Regions from separate parts of the Lederbergia sp. B243.17 genome, predicted to be linked through region 1. Evidence: predicted binding sites of a transcription regulator. Region 1 holds the regulator's gene; each other region holds the start of a gene.
What was found. The regulator LexA, encoded in region 1, represses DNA repair genes until DNA is damaged. The targets are predictions, from matches to a motif close to CGAACATATGTTCG.
Positions count from the first base shown of each region.

Region 1 (2,206 bases):
TTCCTGATCGTATCGGTCATCGCATTTTCCAGCCTGAAAATCAGTTTCCTGTCCATTGCAGGCAAAAACGCCGCCAGTTCCGAGTCTCTGCTCTATTTCATGGCAATGGAGTCGCGAGCCCTTCACTCCGTCCTGCCTGAGATGGATGATGTCTCTTTTACAAAAAGCACGCTAGAATTTCTGACCCATTTGAACGTCAGCGATATCCGCACGTTTCTCGTAAGCGAGATTCCGGGGCTGCAGGCAGCGATGCCGAGACAGCTTGTGGCAGGTGATGACGACGAGTTCGGCCACCTTCCGATCGAATCTCCTGTTCCCCCCGATTTCGGAGACTGGGAGAGCAATGAAGACAAGGAAGCGCCTGTTCAAGAAAAGCCTGAACCTCCTGCTAATCCGGCTGCCTTGATATATCACACTCATACAAGAGAGTCATATCTTCCGTTTAAGCCAGGCGTAACAGACATCAATCAAGCCTTCCATATGGAGAAGAATGTAACGTTATTCGGCAAACGTCTTGGAGAAAAGCTGGAGGAAAAAGGGATAAAAACGCTCGTCAATACGGATGATGTATCAGACATCCTCAATCAGCGGGGAATGACCTATAGTCAAAGCTATAAGGTATCAAGAGAATTGGTGACGGAAGCACTGGCGCAAAACAAGGAAGTTCAGCTTGTGCTCGATATTCATAGAGATACAGCTCGAAAGGATAAAACGACTGCCATGATCAATAATATCAGTCATGCAAAGGTGCTGTTCATCGTCGGAACCGGCCACCCTAATTATGAAAAAAACCTATTGTTTGCAGAAAGGCTGAACAGTTTACTGAAGGCGAAATATCCGTCGCTCTCTCGAGGCGTATGGGACAAGCCGCGTGATTATTACAACAATGGGATATACAACCAGGACCTTGCTGAAAAATCAATTGTCATCGAACTGGGAGGGGTAGACAACACGCAGGATGAACTGAACCGGAGCGTCGACATACTGGCAGAAGTGATCAGTGAATATTACTGGGGAGAAGCCGTTGAGGCAAATAACTAGAATAAGAGCCTGAATGTATATTCAGGCTCCGATATCAATGGATTTGATGTCTATATAGGGCAACAACTTTGCCGAGGATGGAAACAGATTCCAAAATGATCGGTTCCATCGAAGAATTTTCCGGCTGCAGGCGGAAATGGCCCTTTTCTTTATAAAAACGCTTGACGGTCGCTTCGTTTTCTTCCGTCATCGCAACAACGATGTCGCCGTTGCTTGCAGTCTGCTGCTGGCGGACAACCACATAGTCGCCATTATGGATGCCGGCTTCAATCATACTTTCCCCGACGATTTCCAGCATGAAGATATGCTCATCAGCCGGAACGAGATGATCTGGCAGCGGAAAATACTCTTCAATGTTCTCAACAGCAGAGATCGGAATACCTGCCGTAACTTTACCGACAAGCGGCACGTTGACAATATTATGCTTTGGAACCTGTTCATCATCCAGTTGAAGGATTTCAATCGCACGGGGCTTAGTCGGATCCCTTCTGATCAGGCCTTTGCTTTCAAGCCGGGCCAGGTGACCGTGCACGGTCGAACTGGAAGCAAGTCCGACTGCTTCACCGATTTCTCTGACCGAAGGCGGATAGCCCTTGGATTTCACCTCGAGCTTAATAAAATCCATGATATCCTGCTGCCTTTTGGATAGCTTCATTTCTTCATCACGCTCCGCAATTCTTTTATTATCCACATTATAGCATGGTGAGATTTGGAATACAAACATAAGTTCGAACAAGTGTTGACAACAAACAAGTGTTCGTTTTATAATCAAATCAATACATACGAACAAATATTCGATTTTGGGGGATTGGATATGTCTATCATTTGGAAAAAATATTCTTTTGTTATTTTGTTTTTCACTGCAATCGTGCTGATGGCTGCATACTTGGCTTTCCAGGAAGGGCAGGAGAAGAACCGATTTGATACAATAACTGTGAGACAGGGTGAAACATTATGGGAGCTTGCCGACCAGTATGCAGAGAAAGCTGGCATGCACCGCGCCGAATTTGTTGAGAAGGTCCGGCAAGAAAACAATCTGGCCGGAAGGATGATTAAAGACGGCGACTCGATTGTAATTCCTGCACCGCCGGAGAGCTGGCATTCAGGTGAAAGCCAGCTCGCGTTCAGCGCTAAAAGGAAGTGACAGCCAGATGAAAGTGATCAT
Region 1 is NZ_JBWBKF010000076.1:95,489-97,694, reverse strand. Features, by position in the region: gene spoIIP (stage II sporulation protein P) at 1-1,041, shown strand, start outside; gene lexA (transcriptional repressor LexA) at 1,076-1,696, opposite strand; gene yneA (cell division suppressor protein YneA) at 1,856-2,185, shown strand; gene AC0TWI_RS14475 (YneB family resolvase-like protein) at 2,193-2,206, shown strand, end outside.

Region 2 (2,206 bases), on a different contig from region 1:
GCCAAGCTGTAGTTAGAGGTACAGATTCCAACTGGGTCAATGCTTCAACGCAGACCATTAAAGATATTATTGAGCATGCCAAACCTCAAGAGAATTTCATTTTGAAATATAAACGTATACTTGTCTTTCTTACTTCGCTTGTCATTTCGTTCCTGACGGTCTTTACAGTTGTTCTGGTTCTTGCATTTCTTGAGAAACTTGGCTTGTTAAATATTAAACCATCAAACAATAATGGAATTATATTTCTTTCCGTTTTGATCGGACTCGCTTCTCTTCTTTGGTCGTTTTGGCTTGATAAACAGATCGATGAGTTATGGCCAAGCATTGAATTTAATTTTGGGCCAGAGCACTTTCAAAAAGCCAAATTAAAAAGACGTGTTTATGGGATATTTATAACCATGATTTTGTTACCTTTGTTGTTTCTCATTTTAGGAAAAATATTGTAGGTAGATTTATCGACAATATGATCGCCCGGTACTCTGCCGGGCTTTTTTATCCAAACTCAATCTCCCTCTGCTGTGCTAAATAGTGCAGCAATAATTCCTCAGTCCGATTCCGCAAACGAGGATTAAAATAATTGTGCTGTTCCTCGTACCCTCTGTAAACAAATATGTACATTGTGAAAGCCTCATCTGATTTCAGTCGTTCCACCTTGATTTTGTTCTGATATAAATACCTTTTTGCATGAGCTAAATCCTTATGTACTATCCCCATTACGTCCTCGACTAATTTTATATATGGGTCCCGAAACTTAAATGGACTCGCGCTAAACACTTTTTTATCCCTTTCCAAAACAGTTAATACCATTGGCAAATATATCGCCTGTTCGATAATGTCCCGATCCTGTGTAGGTATTCTCGTCATGCCGCCAGCCCCTATTTTATAATGATTGATTCCATTCTAATCAAAAAACAGGGAATTGACAAGAACGTTTGTTCGTGAAATAATGCGAATATAGAACGTGTATCGACAGCGGTTAGGAGTGATAAGATGGTTTTCAAAAACAATCGCTTTTACGAAAGCGAAGAAATAGACGCGGCCATCGAGTTCCACAAGAAAATAAAATTTATATGTGCGGATCCAGAAAAGACAGTGATTGGACATATCCACTATGCCAATTATAGGGACAAATCTTTTTATATTGCGTGCGAAGATGAAAAGTTTAGAAAGATACCATTCAACAAAATTACATATGTGGAGGTACTGCAGTGATGAGTAAATTGACTAAAAGGCAACAAGATATTTTATCTGCAATAAAGGGATATGTGGAGGAACACGGTTACTCACCGTCTTACAGGGAAATCACTGATTTGATTGGTATAAGGTCCGTATCCACAGTATGTACACATTTGGATCAACTAAAGCGTAAGGGATATATTAACTTTGCTCCTGGCCAGCCTAGAACGATTTCAATAATTGCCTGACACAAGAGGCATATCTCGCACAACTTCCCATATAAATGTACAAGGCGTCAGACAGACGTCAGGGAAGGGGAGAGATTAATTGTACAGACCGACGGTTCGGTATCATGACGATTACAAAAATTATGTAGATGGTATGTTTCGGGCGACAACGTTGGATCGCAATCAAATCATTAGGGCGGCCCTGTTCATGGCGGCACATTCGCCAGAGTTTTACCAGTTACTAAAACCATATCGGCGGGCTGACATCCCTCTCCCCCGCCCTGCTTGGCGCGCATCTGACCATGTTTATTTTATGGAGAGTGACCCAAAAAGCAGAGAGGGGAGAGGGAGCGAATATGCTATCCCAAGAGGAAAAGAAAAAGTTGATGTGGATGATGTTGCTGGACAGTCCGGAGCAATCAGAATGGAAACAGTGGAACAAACCCCATCAGAGGAACACAGACGTAAGCGACCGGTTGAGGGACGATCTCGGGAGATTCGCCATACAGGAGGAGGAGGAATACGGATCCGATTATGTTGAGCGGAGAATCCGGCTTGTCAAGCAACCGGAGACGTACGGATCATATGATGTAGAGGAGGATAATGCGTCGGGATTGAGGGCTTTGGTTGTGGTTTTCATAACGATTGCTTTTTTCGTTGGGCGATGGCTTTAGTGTGTAAAATTTGTGTAAAAAAATATCAAAACGTGCCGGATTTTATCGTATTCATGTCGGCAAAGAAAAATAGAAAAAAGACCCGCTAACGCTGTGGTATCAACGTTTACGAGCCTTTTGCTTTTTGTT
Region 2 is NZ_JBWBKF010000058.1:14,974-17,179, reverse strand. Features, by position in the region: gene AC0TWI_RS10590 (hypothetical protein) at 1-446, shown strand, start outside; gene AC0TWI_RS10585 (YhjD family protein) at 493-864, opposite strand; gene AC0TWI_RS10580 (hypothetical protein) at 991-1,212, shown strand; gene AC0TWI_RS10575 (LexA family protein) at 1,212-1,424, shown strand; gene AC0TWI_RS10570 (hypothetical protein) at 1,760-2,077, shown strand.
Region 2: a site for LexA is predicted at 926-939, ahead of AC0TWI_RS10585 (YhjD family protein). Genes of this name have one in related genera too.

Region 3 (2,206 bases), on a different contig from region 1:
AAACGATTAATTGGTTCATTAGTTTGCGTGATAGCCGGTCAGGATCGTAACAGATCACTTCATCGATGAGACCTTCTTTGATATCATCCCGAAGCTTCATAAGGGCCGGACGGTCCAGGAACTCTCCCGAAAAGCCGTCGTCGATATACTCCATCACATCATTGGTTTTCGCCTTCTCCCTGCATTGGGCGAGCTGGTCCTCCAAGCTGTACCCCTTCTTGGCCTGCTCTTCCGTGGATACCCGGACATATACTGCCTTCATTTCCCATTTCCTCCTTATACTTCTTGTACAGATAATCATAGCAACTGGCCCTGATATTGTCAGTAGAAGTTCCAGGTATTATTTCGACATGCATCTCGCATACCCCCTTTATAGAAGGTATGCAGTAGCTGCTTGTCCACTTGTCCAAAAAGAAGACCCAGCAATCCGCCAGGTCTTTTGGTTACATCATAGTTATTTTAGGCAATTATCGAGATTGTTCTAGGTTGACCGGGTGCAAAGTTAATATATCCCTTACGCTTTAGTTTATCCAAATGTGTACATACCGTAGACACGGAGCTTATACCAACCAAGCCAGAAATGTCCCTGTAGGATGGGGAGTAACCATTTTCCTCTATATATCCTTTTATTGCGGATAAAATATCCTCTTGCCTTCTGGTCAATTTATTCATTGCTATAATACCTCCATGCAAATAATTATATTGAAGGGTATTTTTTCAAACCCATCATTTTCATTTACTACATGAAAACTTTCGTCTACATCATTAAGGTAATGAATAAGCCCAATCACTGTTCTTGCCGGATCAGAACATATAAAAGTTATCTTTTGATGAAACTCAATAGCTGTATAAATCTCATCGCTGATATCCTTAATCATTTTTACGCTCCTACCGGTTTGTGTCATTAATAAGATTATTACACGAACAAACGTTCTTGTCAATTTCCGGTTTTTTTATTAGAATGGAATCAATCACATTAAATAGGGGCTGGCGGCATGACTCGGATACCAACACAGGATAGGGATATTATCGAACAGGCAATATATTTGCCGATGGTATTAACTGTTTTGGAAAGAGATAAAAAGGTGTTTAGTGCGAGTCCGTTTAAGTTTAAGGATCCATACTTAAAATTAGTCGAAGACGTAATGGGGATAGTACATAAGGATCTGGCGGATGCAAAGAGGTATATGTATCAAAATAAGATTAAAGTGGAGCGCTTGAAATCAGATGAGGCATTCACAATGTACATATTTGTATACAAAGGGTATCAGGAAGAACACAATTATTTTAATCCCCGCCTGCGGAATAGGACAGAGGAATTATTGCTACTTTATTTAGCTCGGCAGAGGGTGATTGAGTTTAGTTGATTAGAGCCCTGGCAAACCGCCGGGCTTTTTACTAATTAACACCTATTTTTATGAAACAGCTCTCTTTTTACCTTTTATTGTCTAATTATTATCAATTTTGTAAATAAAGGAGGAAATTAGACCTATTCACTCGAATGAGGTAATAAAGAGATGAGGGAGGATAATTTATTGAGAGATTTGAAAGTTTGGGAAGATATATACCAAGGTCAGAAACTAAAATTCAACATCGCTGCTAGGATACGGAACGAAGAAATGGTCGACGAATGGAAGCATATTGATGAATTCGTTAATCCTTTATTATCCAAACATACGATTAGTCAAAGAGCACTGATGGAATTTATGGGTTACAACAACATGTATACCTTCCCCGTCATCGTCTTAATGCCATGAGTAAAGACGATTTAATACAGATACTCCTTCTATATCGAGGTATTTACAGCAGATTACTAGATGAGGTTGAGGAGCATAAAAGAAGAGAGTTTAAACTGAAATTAGATGAGATATATATGATAGGCGAAAAGAAATAAAGTGGCCCAGCAGAGCACTGGGCCTGTTGTTTATTCCTTCACCCTTGCAGGCTCTTCAATTAAAGCTTTGAAATTATTCCGAAGCCGATTGACCACGATGGCCGCCTCTTGCCTCGTCATAAACGCCTGCGGCCTGCTTCGATCGAAATAACCATTCTCGCTGGCTGTTTCCCAATCTTCCGCAGCCCATTCGCTCACACCGTCATTGTTGCTCAACTTTTTCTCTAAGGCGGCCACTTGCTTCTGTAGTTTCGCAATTTCATCTTTCATCGCTTCCTCATCCTCCTTCATAGAAGCTGCCGAATAAACCGG
Region 3 is NZ_JBWBKF010000019.1:21,654-23,859, reverse strand. Features, by position in the region: gene AC0TWI_RS01670 (recombinase family protein) at 1-262, opposite strand, end outside; gene AC0TWI_RS01665 (LexA family protein) at 460-672, opposite strand; gene AC0TWI_RS01660 (YolD-like family protein) at 675-878, opposite strand; gene AC0TWI_RS01655 (YhjD family protein) at 996-1,367, shown strand; gene AC0TWI_RS01650 (hypothetical protein) at 1,536-1,757, shown strand; gene AC0TWI_RS01645 (N-acetylmuramoyl-L-alanine amidase) at 1,925-2,206, opposite strand, start outside.
Region 3: a site for LexA is predicted at 922-935, ahead of AC0TWI_RS01660 (YolD-like family protein). Genes of this name have one in related genera too.

Region 4 (2,206 bases), on a different contig from region 1:
GGATTAAATGAAGAACAGATGAGACATAAAAACTTTGAAAAACAAAGTTTGGATTGTATTAAAGAAATGATTGAAAATCATATAAACCATCCATCTATTTTTGTATGGGGGATTTTAAATGAATGTGTGAGCAACACAGAGTTTGGGAGATCCTGCTATGCCAGGCAGATTGAACTTATTAAGAGCTTGGATTCCAGCCGTCCTGTATCCTTTGCCAGTCTTGAAGCGTATATAGGATCCGACTTGTGTCTGGACCTGGTTGATATTGTATCTTTTAATATCTATCCGCGTTGGTATCATGATACACCGGTAAAAGATTCACTGAGCGCTCTTAAAAATTTCGTTAATAATACGGCTGGAGCAGGTAAACCAATACTGATTAGCGAAATAGGGGCCGGCGCAATTTATGGTTTTAGAAGTAATAATCGGGAAAAGTGGACTGAAGAATACCAGCAGCATGCCTTAACGGAACAAGTAACTTCTATTTTATCTGATGCAGATTTAAGCGGTGTGATTATCTGGCAGTATGCAGATTGCAGGGTAGACAAGGGCTGGTTTCACGGAAGGCCAAAGTCCCAAAATAATAAAGGGTTAGTCGATATTTATAGAAGAGAAAAGCTTTCTTATGGGAAAATAAAGGAAATATTCCATTCGTACTAAAGACACCTGAAACAAAAAGATATGAACATCAGAATCCGCCAATCCGGAAGAAAAGGATTAAAGGACAACTATTCATAAGAGAGAAGAAAGCGATTTTACGCTTTCTTTTCTTTGTTTTTACGGGAGGGCTTTTCGATCAGGTAGTAGTGCATCAACTCTTCGGTGCGGTTGCGCAGACGCGGGTTAAAATAATTATGCTGTTCCTCGTACCCTTTGTATAAGAATATGTACATCGTAAAGGCCTCATCCGATTTTAGCCGCTCCACTTTAATGCCGTTTCTGAACAGGAATTTCCGTGTTTCCGCTAAGTCCGCCTGTACAGCCCGCATCGTTTCCTCAATCAGATCCAAATACGGTTGCTTGAATTTGAAAGGGCTCTTTTGCACGACGAGCAAATCGCGGTTGAGCACGGTCAGGAGCATCGGCAAGTAAATGGCCTGTTCAATCATATCGCGCTCATGCTTCGGTATTCGTGTCATAAACAGCCTCCTCTCTTATAGAACGTATGTTCGAATCTTTATTTTACTGAGTTACCGGCCAAATAGCAAGCTGTATTCATAGGATGATTCAATTTTTCTAAAAAATTCAAAAGAACAAGCAGGAAAATTACTTTGGGTGGCGAAATATTAATGACGGAAGCAAATTTACATAAACGAAGGGTGAAAGTAGATGAACAACAGCAAAGGGATTCAGCCAGAAGATCTGTACAAGTTGGAATCAGTCGCCTCTCCGCAATTGTCACCAGATGGAGAAGAGGTAGTCTATATCGGGACACATATCGACGAAGAGAAAAATGATTATGTTTCCAACTTATATCATATCCACCTCGGCCGTAAGGAAACCGCCCAATGGACTTTTGGTGAAGACAAGACGAGCGCACCTTCCTGGTCTCCGGATGGCAGCAAAGTAGCCTTTGTCTCGACAAGGAGCGGAAAGCCGCAGATTTATGTACTTGAGAAAGCAGGCGGAGAAGCGAGAAAGCTGACAAATGTCAAAAACGGAGCGTCCAATCCTGTCTGGTCGCAGTGCAGCGGAAAGATCGCTTTCAATGTGAAGCTGGGGAAAGACGATTCAATCCATGATACTGAGGAGAAGAAGAAGGAAGAGAAAAAGCCGAAACCGCTTGAAATAGAGAAAATGAAGCATAAATCTGATGCCGGAGGATTTTTGGATCTCGGCCAATATACGCAAATTGCGATTGCTGAACTGGAAACTGGAGAAGTTTCGCTAGTAACAGAAGGGGAACAACATCATCAGCTCAGTTCCTGGTCTCCGGACGGCAAATACATTGCCTACACTGCTGATTTGTCGGAGGATACTGATTTTTCCTTCTCGAACGACCTGTTCCTGCTTCATACCGAGGACCGCACAACGGAGAAGGTAACGGGCGGAACGGGTATGTTCTACCATTCGTCCTGGTCTCCTGACAGCCGCTATCTCTCTTTCTTCGGCAGCGAGCGGGAGTTTGAAAATGCGACTCATGCGAAGGTGTGGGTTTACGATTCGGCTGAAAAGTCGCTCCAGTCGATGACGGACGGGCTGGATG
Region 4 is NZ_JBWBKF010000034.1:74,040-76,245, forward strand. Features, by position in the region: gene AC0TWI_RS05405 (glycoside hydrolase family 2 protein) at 1-660, shown strand, start outside; gene AC0TWI_RS05410 (YhjD family protein) at 756-1,139, opposite strand; gene AC0TWI_RS05415 (S9 family peptidase) at 1,330-2,206, shown strand, end outside.
Region 4: a site for LexA is predicted at 1,159-1,172, ahead of AC0TWI_RS05410 (YhjD family protein). Genes of this name have one in related genera too.